Regions from separate parts of the Acidocella sp. genome, predicted to be linked through region 2. Evidence: predicted binding sites of a transcription regulator. Region 2 holds the regulator's gene; the other holds the start of a gene.
What was found. The regulator LexA, encoded in region 2, represses DNA repair genes until DNA is damaged. The targets are predictions, from matches to a motif close to TGTTCTANNTANGTTC.
Positions count from the first base shown of each region.

Region 1: a site for LexA is predicted at 2,891-2,906, ahead of AB7D48_RS02730 (PA0069 family radical SAM protein). Genes of this name have one in related genera too.

Region 1 is NZ_JBFWIX010000002.1:118,540-124,011, reverse strand. Features, by position in the region: gene AB7D48_RS02745 (uracil-DNA glycosylase) at 1-413, shown strand, start outside; gene AB7D48_RS02740 (transglycosylase SLT domain-containing protein) at 633-2,237, shown strand; gene moaB (molybdenum cofactor biosynthesis protein B) at 2,234-2,785, shown strand; gene AB7D48_RS02730 (PA0069 family radical SAM protein) at 2,962-4,065, shown strand; gene AB7D48_RS02725 (antibiotic biosynthesis monooxygenase family protein) at 4,214-4,516, opposite strand; gene arsC (arsenate reductase (glutaredoxin)) at 4,518-4,856, opposite strand; gene argB (acetylglutamate kinase) at 4,957-5,472, opposite strand, start outside.
Region 2 is NZ_JBFWIX010000012.1:84,097-89,568, reverse strand. Features, by position in the region: gene AB7D48_RS10950 (DEAD/DEAH box helicase) at 1-1,272, shown strand, start outside; gene lexA (transcriptional repressor LexA) at 1,448-2,149, opposite strand; gene AB7D48_RS10940 (molybdopterin molybdotransferase MoeA) at 2,236-3,432, opposite strand; gene moaC (cyclic pyranopterin monophosphate synthase MoaC) at 3,443-3,913, opposite strand; gene trpC (indole-3-glycerol phosphate synthase TrpC) at 3,910-4,713, opposite strand; gene trpD (anthranilate phosphoribosyltransferase) at 4,710-5,472, opposite strand, start outside.

The DNA of each region.
Region 1 (5,472 bases), on a different contig from region 2:
TCGGCCCCGCCGGACAATTGCTGGACAAAATGCTGGCCTCCATCGGGATGGACCGCGGCAAGGCGCGAATCATCAACAGCGTGCCCTGGCGCCCGCCGGGCAACCGCACACCGACGGAAGCCGAGATCGCGCTCTGCCTGCCGTTTCTGCACCGGCAAATCGCGTTGATCGCCCCGCGCGTGCTGCTCACGCTGGGGGCCGTGGCGGCCAAGGCCTTGCTCGGCGCGGACGCGCAAGGCGGGATCAGGCGGCTGCGCGGTAAATGGCGCCAGGCGCATATCGAGGGGCTGCCAACCTCCCTGCCCTGCCTGCCCAGCTACCATCCCGCTTATCTGCTCCGCACGCCGCTGGCCAAGCGCGAAGCCTGGGAGGACTTTCTCAGCCTGCGCGCATGGCTGGAAACACGAGGCTGATTAACGTAATTTTCATTGCCTTATTTTAAAATAATCTCTGGAATCGCAAGCCGAACTATGGCAGAAATGTGTTCAGCGGAAAGCGTCGCCTTGCCACATCATGGCGGGTGCCGCCTTTAAGGCTTGCGTCGGCGCCAAGACCTGTGTAGGTCCACCGGCATGCGAGGAGCCATAAAACCGCTCTCCCGCCTGAACATGACCAGAACGGCGATTGCCGCCATGTCTGTTTTCGCCTTTAGCTGCATGGGTTTCGTGCAGGCAAAGGCGGAGTCCCCCAATGTGGGACAAGGCCCGGGAACGACGACGCCCCCCACACAGCCGACAGACGGCATCAACGGGGAATCTGTAGCCTATGCCGTGCCGCGAAATGCCCCTTCCGGCAATGTCGAGGTCGTGCTGCCGCAACCGCTGACCCCCAGCGATGTGGCATTCTATCAACGCGCCCTGCAATTGCAGCAGGAGGGGAATTTCAGCGCCTCGGACAAGATGCTGGCCCGCGTGTCGGACACCGGCCTGGTCGGCGCGGTTCTGGCCAAGCGCTATCTGAGCGACAATTACGTCACCAAACCCGCCGAGCTGACCGCCTGGTGGGCAAAATACGCCAATCAGCCCGCGGCACCCGCCATCTATGCGCTGATGCGCCACAAGCTGCCCCGCGCGCGGATGCCGGCCGCCCCCCACCCCGAATTGCTGCCGGAAGAAACGCTGGCCTATCGCGGCGCGGCGCGGCCTTCCTCCGCGCCGGATGGCGCAAGCTGGCGCCGCCTTTTCACAGCCGGGCTGGATGCCTGGAAACAGAACGATCTGCATGAGGCGGCGGATGATTTCCGCAAATCGGCGCAGCTTGGCGGCATTTCCGACGATGACCGGGCCGCCAGCGAGTTCTGGGCCGCGCGCGCGGCCCTGCGCCAGCAGCAGCCCGACCAGTATTTGGACTGGCTGCATGAAGCGTCCTGGGCCAGCGGCACGTTCTATGGCATGCTGGCCGGGCGCCTGCTCGGCCAGGGCATGGGCCCCACCGGCATCTCCGCGACCCTAACCGAAGCCGATGTCACCGCCGTGGATTCCCTGCCCGACGGGCATCTGGCCTTCGAGCTGCTACAGGTCGGGCTGGACGATCAGGCCGAGATCGCCTTGCGCTCGCTCTGGCCGCAAATCAAAACCACGCCCGGGCTCGGCCGCTCGGTAATGGCCGTGGCCGCGCGGGCCGGGCTGGTGAATGTGACCATCGCCATCGCCGGCACCTTGCCGGACCCGGCCAATGAGATCGCCGGAACCAAGCTGCCCTTGCCCGCCTTGCATCCACAAGGCGGCTTTAGCGTCGATCCGGCGTTGATCTACGCCCTGGCGCGCACCGAATCCGGCTTCGATGCGCAGGCGCGCTCACGCGTCGGGGCGCGCGGCCTGATGCAGCTCATGCCGCAAACCGCCGCCACCATGCAGCGCTTCGAAGGCATCACCGGCTCCATCACCAACCCCTCGACCAATCTGGCCCTTGGGCAGGCCTATCTGAAATATCTGGCCAAGCAGCCCGGCATCGACAATAACCTGCTCGCCATCCTGGCGAGCTATAATGCCGGCCCTGGCGCGGCGGCGGCCTGGTACAGCAAAATCGGGGATCATTCCGACCCCCTGCTGTTCATCGAGAGCATCCCGAACGATCAGACCCGTCATTTCGTGCACCAGGTCCTGGCCGATAGCTGGATTTATGCCGAGGAAATCGGGTTGAAGCCACGCAGCCTGGATGAGCTGGCGGAAGGCGATTTTCCGGTGCTGCGCGCCAGGCCGCGCGCCACGGCGGTTGAAACCGCCGACGCGCAATGAACCGGATCGACGAAAGCCGGGCCTTCATCCCGGTGCGCATCGCCATCGCCACCATCTCCGACACCCGGACCCTGGCCAATGACAGCTCCGGCGACGCCCTGGCGGCGCGGATCGCCGAGGCCGGGCACGAGCTGGCGGACCGGGCCATCGTCAAGGACGATGCCGACCGCATCGAAGCCTTGCTGCGCGGCTGGATCGCCGAGCCGACGGTGGATGTCGTCATCACCACCGGCGGCACCGGCGTCACCGGCCGGGATGTAACACCGGAAGCCTTTCAACGCGTGCTGGACAAGGTGATCGAAGGATTTGGCGAGCTGTTTCGCATGCTCTCCTACGCCAAGATCGGCACCTCCACCATGCAGTCGCGCGCCCTGGGCGGAGTGGCCAACGGCACCTACCTCTTCGCCCTGCCCGGCTCCACCGGGGCCGTGAAGGATGGCTGGGACGATATTCTGCGCTTTCAGCTCGATGCCCGGCACCGCCCCTGCAATCTGGTGGAGCTGATGCCCCGGCTGAAGGAACATCTGTCCGGCCGGAACATGGGCTGAAACACGCCCAGCCCGCCAACCAGACTTAGTTTATCTCCCACCGTTAACCGCCTCGCCCCCGGGTGAGCCGGTTTTTCATGCCTCCACGCAAAACTCCACACAGAACGTTCTTATTTTGTTCTTGACTTGTGGTTCTGGAATGACCTTAATCAAGGCCAGAACGGAGCATGAACATTATGTCTGTTTCCCGCGTGCATATCAAGCAGGATACCGTTCCCGGTGCCCTCAAGGGTCGCGGAACAAGCCAGACCCCGGCCAATCGCTTCGAGGTGGCGCGGCTGGAGGCGTTCGACGATGGTTGGCGGCGCGATGAGGACACCTCCAAGCCCCAGACCACGCTGATCCGCGATGCCACGCGGAGCATCATCGCCCGTAACGACAGCCCCGATCTGGCCTTCGAGACCAGCGTGAATCCCTACCGGGGCTGCGAGCATGGCTGCATCTATTGCTTCGCGCGGCCCAGCCACGCTTATCTCGGCTTTTCCGCCGGGTTGGACTTCGAAACCAAGATCGTCTTCAAGCCCGAGGCCCCGCGCCTGCTGGAAAAGGAACTCTCCCGTTCCGGCTACAAGCCCGCCGTGATCGTGCTCGGCTCCAATACCGACCCTTATCAGCCCGTGGAGCGCACCCTTTCCCTCACCCGCTCGATTCTGGAGGTTCTGGAGCGCTTCAACAACCCTGTCGGCATCGTCACAAAATCCGCCGGCGTGGTGCGCGACAAGGATATTCTCGGTCGCATGGCCGCGAAAAATCTGGCGAAGGTGCATCTGTCCATCACCACGCTCGACCCGGCCCTGGCCCGCGCGATGGAACCGCGCGCCGCCTCCCCGGCCCGGCGGCTATCGGCGATCCGCGAACTGGCGCAGGCCGGGATTCCCGTGGGGGTCATGGCTTCCCCCATGATCCCCGGCCTCAACGATGCCGAGATGGAGCGCATCCTCGGCGAGGCCGCGAAGGCCGGCGCCAACAGCGCCTACACAACCATGCTGCGCTTGCCGCACGAGTTGGGCGCCCTGTTCACGGACTGGCTGGAAAAATATCTGCCCGAACGCGCCGCACATGTGCTGAGCCTGATCCGCCAGAGCCGCGCCGGACAACTCAATGAGTCGCAATTCCACGCAAGATTCATGGGAACTGGCCCTTATGCCGGGATGATGCGGCAACGCTTCGTCCGCGCCGTGCAGCATCTTGGTTTGGATGAAACCGGCTCACAGCTTGACATTTCTCAATTCCACATTCCCGGCCCGGCTCCGGCCAGCCCGCAAATGAACCTGTTTTAGAAAAGGAACCTCACCATGGCATGGCTGTTTTGTGTCAATCCCAGCATCGTCATAGGTCTCGCCTCCGCGCTGGGCTGCCTGTATTTCCTGCTCATCTGCGCGGAGGAAGTCCGCGCATTGCTGGCCTACCGGCGCCGCGCGGCCTGTGTCATCGCCGAACCTCTGGCCAGGCATAGGCGCGTGAAATTTCCGCGATTTCCACGCGATAGGACTCATACCATCTTTGCCGCCCGTGGCTTTGCGCCAACAGATGCTCGGCTTGCCTCTTCCAGGCCGTGATCGCGGCGAGGTCAGGCCAGTAAGACAACGCCACCTCCTCCTCCCCTTCCGTCACCGCGTGAAATTCCACGCAGCCGAACTCCCGTAGGGCCAGTTCACGCAACCGGGCGGCCATCCTGGCGTAATCCTCATCCAGCCGCGCGATGCGGGCCCTGAAGATCACCACGAACATGTTACAGCAATTCGCGCGCCAGCTCGGCGGGGCGGCAAACCCTGGCACCTTTTGGCGTCACCACCACGGGCCGGTTGAACAGAATGGGGTGTTGAGCGATCGCATCCAAAATCGTCTCGGCGGCGGCCCCTTTCAGCCCCAGCTCCGCGGCCAGGGGTTCCTTTTCGCGCAGAAGCCGCGCGGCACCACCCAGCCTGCCCGCGAGATCCGCAAGCGCCGCGCGGGAAAGCGGCGTTTTCAGATATTCGACAATCTCCGGCTCAACGCCGGCTTCGCGCAGAATTTGCAGCACGCTGCGCGACGTGCCGCATTTTGGATTATGATAGATTGTCGTTGTCATCGCCCTTCCCGTCCTTTCTTGTTGGCCTAGCCGACAATCCAGACATCCGGCCGGGCCGCGAGGCGGCTTGATCAGAGGGGCACGCCCCCATGAAAACCGGTCATTTATGAATCATCGTGCCGATGCCATGCTCGGTGAACAATTCCAGCAACAACGCATGCGGCACGGTGCCATCCAGAATGGTCGCCCCCTTCACCCCCTGCGTCACCGCTTCCATGCATGTCTCCACTTTCGGGATCATACCGCCTGAAATCGTTCCATCCGCGATCAGCGCCCGGATCTGCGGAAGGGAAAGATCGCTGAGCAATTGCCGGCTCTTATCCAGAACCCCCGCCACATCGGTCAGCATCAGCAGGCGCTGCGCGTTCAGCGCCCCCGCGATGGCGCCAGCCACCGTATCGGCGTTGATGTTATAGGTCTGCCCATCCTCGCCAGCCCCCACCGGGGCAATCACCGGAATCAGCCCGGCGCCGGTCAGCGCATGAATCACACGTGTGTCGATAAACACCGGCTCGCCCACATAACCGAGATCCAGCGCCTGCTCGATCATCGAATCGGTGTCCTTATAGGTGCGGCGCAGCTTGCGCGCGCGGATCAGCCCGCCATCCTTGCCCGA
Region 2 (5,472 bases):
GACGAGATGCTCGATCTCGGCTTCCGGGAAGAGCTGGAATTCATCCTCGGCGCCGCGCCGCAGAGCCGGCGCACCTTGCTGTTCTCGGCCACCATCGCGCGCGAGATCGCGGCGCTCGCGCGTACCTATCAACAGAACGCCCTGCGGATCGACACCGTGGCCGCCAACCAGCCGCACGCGGACATCGAATACCGCGCCGTGCGCGTGGCCGGGCATGAGCTGGAAGGCGCGCTGGTGAATATCCTGCGCGCGCAGGATAGCCGGGCTTTGGTATTCTGCGCCACACGCGACAATGTGCGCACCCTGCACACGAACCTGGTGGCGCGCGGCTTCACCGCCGCCGCGCTGTCTGGCGAGCTTTCCCAGGCCGAGCGCAATGCCGCCCTTTCCGCCCTGCGCGAGGGCCGCGCCCAGGTGTGCATCGCCACCGACGTGGCGGCGCGCGGGCTGGATCTGCCGGACCTCGATCTCGTCATCCATGCCGATTTGCCAACCAACAAGGCCACCTTTCTGCACCGTTCCGGCCGCACGGGGCGCGCCGGGCGCAAGGGGGTCTCGGTGCTGCTGGTAGCGCCAATGCGCCGCCGCCGGGCCGAGATGCTGCTGCGCGAGGCCAATGCCGAGGCGATCTGGGTCGATCCCCCGACGAAGGAGGATATCCGCGCCAAGGACGAGGAGCGGTTGCTAAACCATGCATTGCTGCGGGGCACGCCCAGCGAAACCACCCTGGCCCTGGCCGCCAAGCTGCTGGAACGCGCCGCGCCGGACGCGGTCGCGGCGGCCTTCGTGACCTTGGCCCAGGCCAATCTACCTGTCCCGGCGGATGTGACCATCCTTCCACCGGAACCCACCCGCCCGGCCCGCGCGCCGCGCGCGGCCAATGGCGCGCGCAAGGAAACGGGCAATGGCACATGGTTCCGGGTGGCGCTGGGGCGCAAGCAAAACGCCGATCCGCGTTGGCTGGTTCCGCTGATTTGCAAGGCGGGTGGCATCACCAAGCAGGAGATCGGCAGCATCCGCATCTTCGACCGGGAGACGAAATTCGAGATCGCCCCGCATGTTGCACAGGCATTTGCCCATGCCGCCGCCGGGCAAGGCGAGGCGCGAATCGAACCCGCCGCCCCTCCCGGCGTGGCCCGGCCGCATTATGACGGGCCAGCCAAACCCGCCTTCAAGCCAAAATCCCCGGGCGACAAGGCGCCTAATGCCAAGCCCGGCGGCAAGCTGAGCGAACAGCAGCGGCGGCGGCGCAATCAAACCAAGAAATTCTAAACGGCGCGCCGCCGCCCTCACGGGGCCGGTGCCCCTCTTTTTGAACGCGCGCAAGATTTCAAGGGGTTGGGGCGACTTTCACAAGCGCCCCACCCGCCGTGAAAATCGTAAATGATTTCAGGCTATCGACTGACCAGCCCCTTGGAGCGGCGGCTCAGTCCAAGCCGCAAAGACTTTAATATTGCCGGAGCAGCGCCACCAGCCGGCCCTGCACGCGCACGCGTTCAGCCGGAAAAATCCGCGTCTCGTAATTCACATTGGCGGGCTCCAGGGCGATAGACTGCCCCTTCCGGCGCAACCGCTTCAGCGTCACCTCGTTCTCATCGACCAGCGCCACGATGATCTGCCCGTTATCGGCATTGTCTCCACGGCGGATGATGACCGTATCCCCATTCAGAATTCCGGCCTCGATCATCGAATCGCCCTCAACCGTGAGGGCGAAATGCTCGCCCCCGCCCAGCAGGGACATCGGCACTTCGACCGTTTCCTCATTGTCGCGCAAAGCCTCGATCGGCAGGCCGGCGGCGATCTTGCCATAAAGCGGCAGGGAAATGGCGCCTGCTTCCGCCGCCTCGGCACGCAAACCCGGCAGACGGGAGGAAAAATTACCCTGGATCACATTGGGCGCGAAGCCGCGCGCCTCCGGCTGGCGGGGGCTGAGATCCTGCGGCAGTTTCGTGACCTCCAGAGCGCGGGCGCGATGCTTGTGGCGGCGCAAAAACCCCCGTTCCTCCAGCGCCGAGATCAGCCGGTGAATGCCGGATTTGGAGCGCAGATCCAGCGCCTCCTTCATCTCCTCGAAGCTGGGGCTACAACCGGTCTCGCGCAGATGTTTGTCGATGAATAACAGCAATTCATGCTGCTTGGGGGTGAGCATCGAACGTCTCCGGGAATGAAAGCCTTTGGAAAAAAGCGTAAACTCACAGATGTTCTAGTTTAGTTCTCGTTTTCGCGTCAACCCTGTCAAGCCATGCCGAGGCGCAAAATCTCGACATTTTCACCCGCTTCCGCCGCGGGAGCATGCGCGGGGCGACGAATCAGCGCCTGAGCTCCAGCCAGGGCGAGCAACATGCCGGAATCCTGCACCCGCAGCGGTGTCGCCACCCAGCCAGCACCGTCGTACACCAAATGCGCGCGGACATAATCCTCCCGCCGGTCATTCGCCTTCATGGGCACCCCCAGCCGGGCCTGCTCCAGCACGGGCCCGGCCGTCGGCACCCCACCCAGCAGATCCATGGCACCCGCCAGGAACAAAACCGCGCAAACATAGGCTGAAACCGGATTGCCGGGCAGCCCCAGCACGGGCAGCCCATCGATGGCACCGAAGATCAGCGGCTTGCCTGGACGCATGGCGATTTTCCAAAAATCCAGCGCGAATCCCTGGCACTTCAACCCGGCCAGCACCAGGTCGTGCGCGCCCACGCTGGCCCCACCAGTGGTCACCAGCAGGTCCGCGCCGCGCGCCTCGGCCGCGCCAAGCGCCACCGCATCCTCGGTGTCTCTGGCGATGGGCAGCAACAGCGCCTCACCGCCCCAGGCCGAGACAAAGGCCGCCAGCAGCCCGGCATTGGCATTGACGATGCCCCCCTCCGGCACAGGCTCACCCGGCAAGGCGATTTCATCGCCAGTGCAGAGAATCGCAATACGCGGACGGCGATGCACGCAAAGCCAGGGATGCCCCGCCGCCGCCGCCACCCCGATATCGCGCGCGGAAAGCCGCTGCCCCGCCGGTAACACCTCGTCACCGGCGACGAAATCCTGCCCGGCGCGGCGTATATGCCGCCCCGCCCCGACAGGTTCGTTCACCAGAATATCCTCGCCCTCCACCAGGGTGTTTTCCTGGATCAGCACCGCATCCGCGCCCGCCGGCAGCACACTGCCGGTGAAAATCCGCACAGCCTCACCACCGCCGACACCGCCCGCGAAAGGATGCCCCGCCGCCGCCTGCCCGGTCACCCGCAGCCTGGCCCCCGCCCGCGTGTCATCCGCGCGCACCGCATAGCCGTCCATGGCCGAGAGATTGGCTGGCGGCACGGTAAAGCGTGCCACCACGGGCTTGGCCAGCACCCGCCCATGCGCCTGGGCCAGCCCCACCATCTCCACCGGCACCGGTTTCAGCGCGGCGAGAATCCTGGCCCGCGCTTCCTCGACGCTGATCATGCCCCGGTGCTCATGGCGCTGAAAACTCTCCGCTCTTGCCACCGCTCTTGCGGGTGAGACGTACCGCCTCGATGCTCATGCACCTGTCCACGGCCTTCATCATGTCATAGATGGTCAACGCCGCCAGGCTCACCGCCGTCAACGCCTCCATCTCCACGCCAGTGCGCCCGGTGGTGCGGGCGACGGCGACAATCTCCACCGAAGCTTCCTCCACCGTGAGGCCGACCGTTACCATGTCCAGCGGCAAGGGATGGCAGAGCGGGATCAGCTCGCCGGTTTTCTTCGCGCCCATGATGCCCGCGATCCGCGCCGCCGCCAGCACGTCCCCCTTGGCGGCTTGGCCGTCGCGGATCAGAGACGCGGTTTCGGGCTTCATCATCACCCGGCCCCTGGCCTCGGCCTCGCGCGCCGTGACCGGCTTGGCCGAGACATCGACCATCCGCGCCGCGCCATCGGCCCCAATATGGGTCAGGTCGCTCAATGTCCTAGCAGCGCGCGCACGGCGGTGCTCACATCATCCTGGCGCATCAGCGATTCGCCGACCAGGAAGCCTTGCACGCAGACCTTGCGCAGCCGCTCGACATCCGCATGGGTCTTGATACCGGATTCAGAAATCAGAAACTTGTTCGGCGGGCAGAGGCTGGAGAGCGTCTCGGTGGTGGCGATGTCCGTCACCATGGTTTTCAGGTTACGGTTATTGATGCCGAGCAAGGGGGTTTGCAGCAGCAGCGCGCGCTCCAGCTCCTGTTCCTCATGCACCTCCACCAGCACGTCCATGTCCAGCGCCCGGGCAAGCCCTTCCAGCTCGCGCGCCTTGGTGTCGTCCAGCGCCGCCATGATCAGCAGGATACAATCCGCCCCCATCGCGCGGCTTTCATAGATCTGATACTCATCCAGCATGAAATCCTTGCGCAGCACGGGCAGTTCCACCGCTTCGCGCGCCGCGCGCAGATGTTCCGGCGTGCCTTGGAAATATGTCTCATCCGTCAGCACGGACAAACAGGTCGCCCCCGCCGCCTCATAGGCACGGGCCAGAGTCGAGGGGTCGAAATCCGGACGAATCAGCCCGCCGGAAGGCGAGGCTTTCTTGATCTCGGCGATCAGGCCCGCCCGATCCTCGGCCGCCTTGTCCATCAGTGCCCTGGCGAAACCGCGTGTCTTGCCCGCATCCCGCGCCTCGGCCTTCAACTCGTCCAGCGGTTTCGCGGCCTGACGCTCGGCGACCTCCGCGCGCTTATGGGCACAGATCTTCGCCAGCACGTCGTCAACCATCATGTTCATATCTGCTCTCCGGACACACTCTTCAGCCGTTCAAGAACCGCCAGAGCCGTACCTTCATCAATTGCCTTCGCCGCCTGGGACACACCCTGGGGCAATGTCTCCACCCGCCCCGCCACCACCAAAGCGGCGGCGGCGTTCAGCAGCACCGTATCACGATAAGCCCCTTTTTCTCCGCGCAGCAGGGCCAGAAGCGCGTGAGCGTTATAGCTGGCATCGCCGCCCTTCAAGGCCGCCGAGGGGGCCGAAGCCAGCCCGGCCTCCATCGCCGTGACGCTAAACACCTCGATGCGGCCCGCCTTGAGGGAGACGACATCGTTCCTTCCCTCCAGGACCAGCTCGTCCATGCCGCCGCCATGCACCACCCAGGCGGATTCGGTGCCAAGGTCGCGCAGCGTCTCCGCCACCGGGCGCAGCCAAGCAGGATCATACACCCCCATCAGCTGGCGCGTCACCCCGGCGGGATTGGCCATCGGACCGGTGAGATTGAACAATGTGCGCGTGCCCAGCTCCACCCGCACCGGTGCGGCATGACGCAGCGCCGGATGGTGGCGCGGCGCGAACAGAAACACGCATCCCACATCGCGCAAAATCCCCGAAAGCCGGTCCAGCGGCGGCTCGATCGCCACGCCCAGGGCCGCCAGCACATCGGCGGCTCCCGAACGCGAGGACAGCGCCTTGTTGCCATGCTTGGCCACCGGCACGCCGCAGGCCGCCAGCACGAAGGTGGCGGCGGTGGAGATATTGAGGCTGGCGGCACCA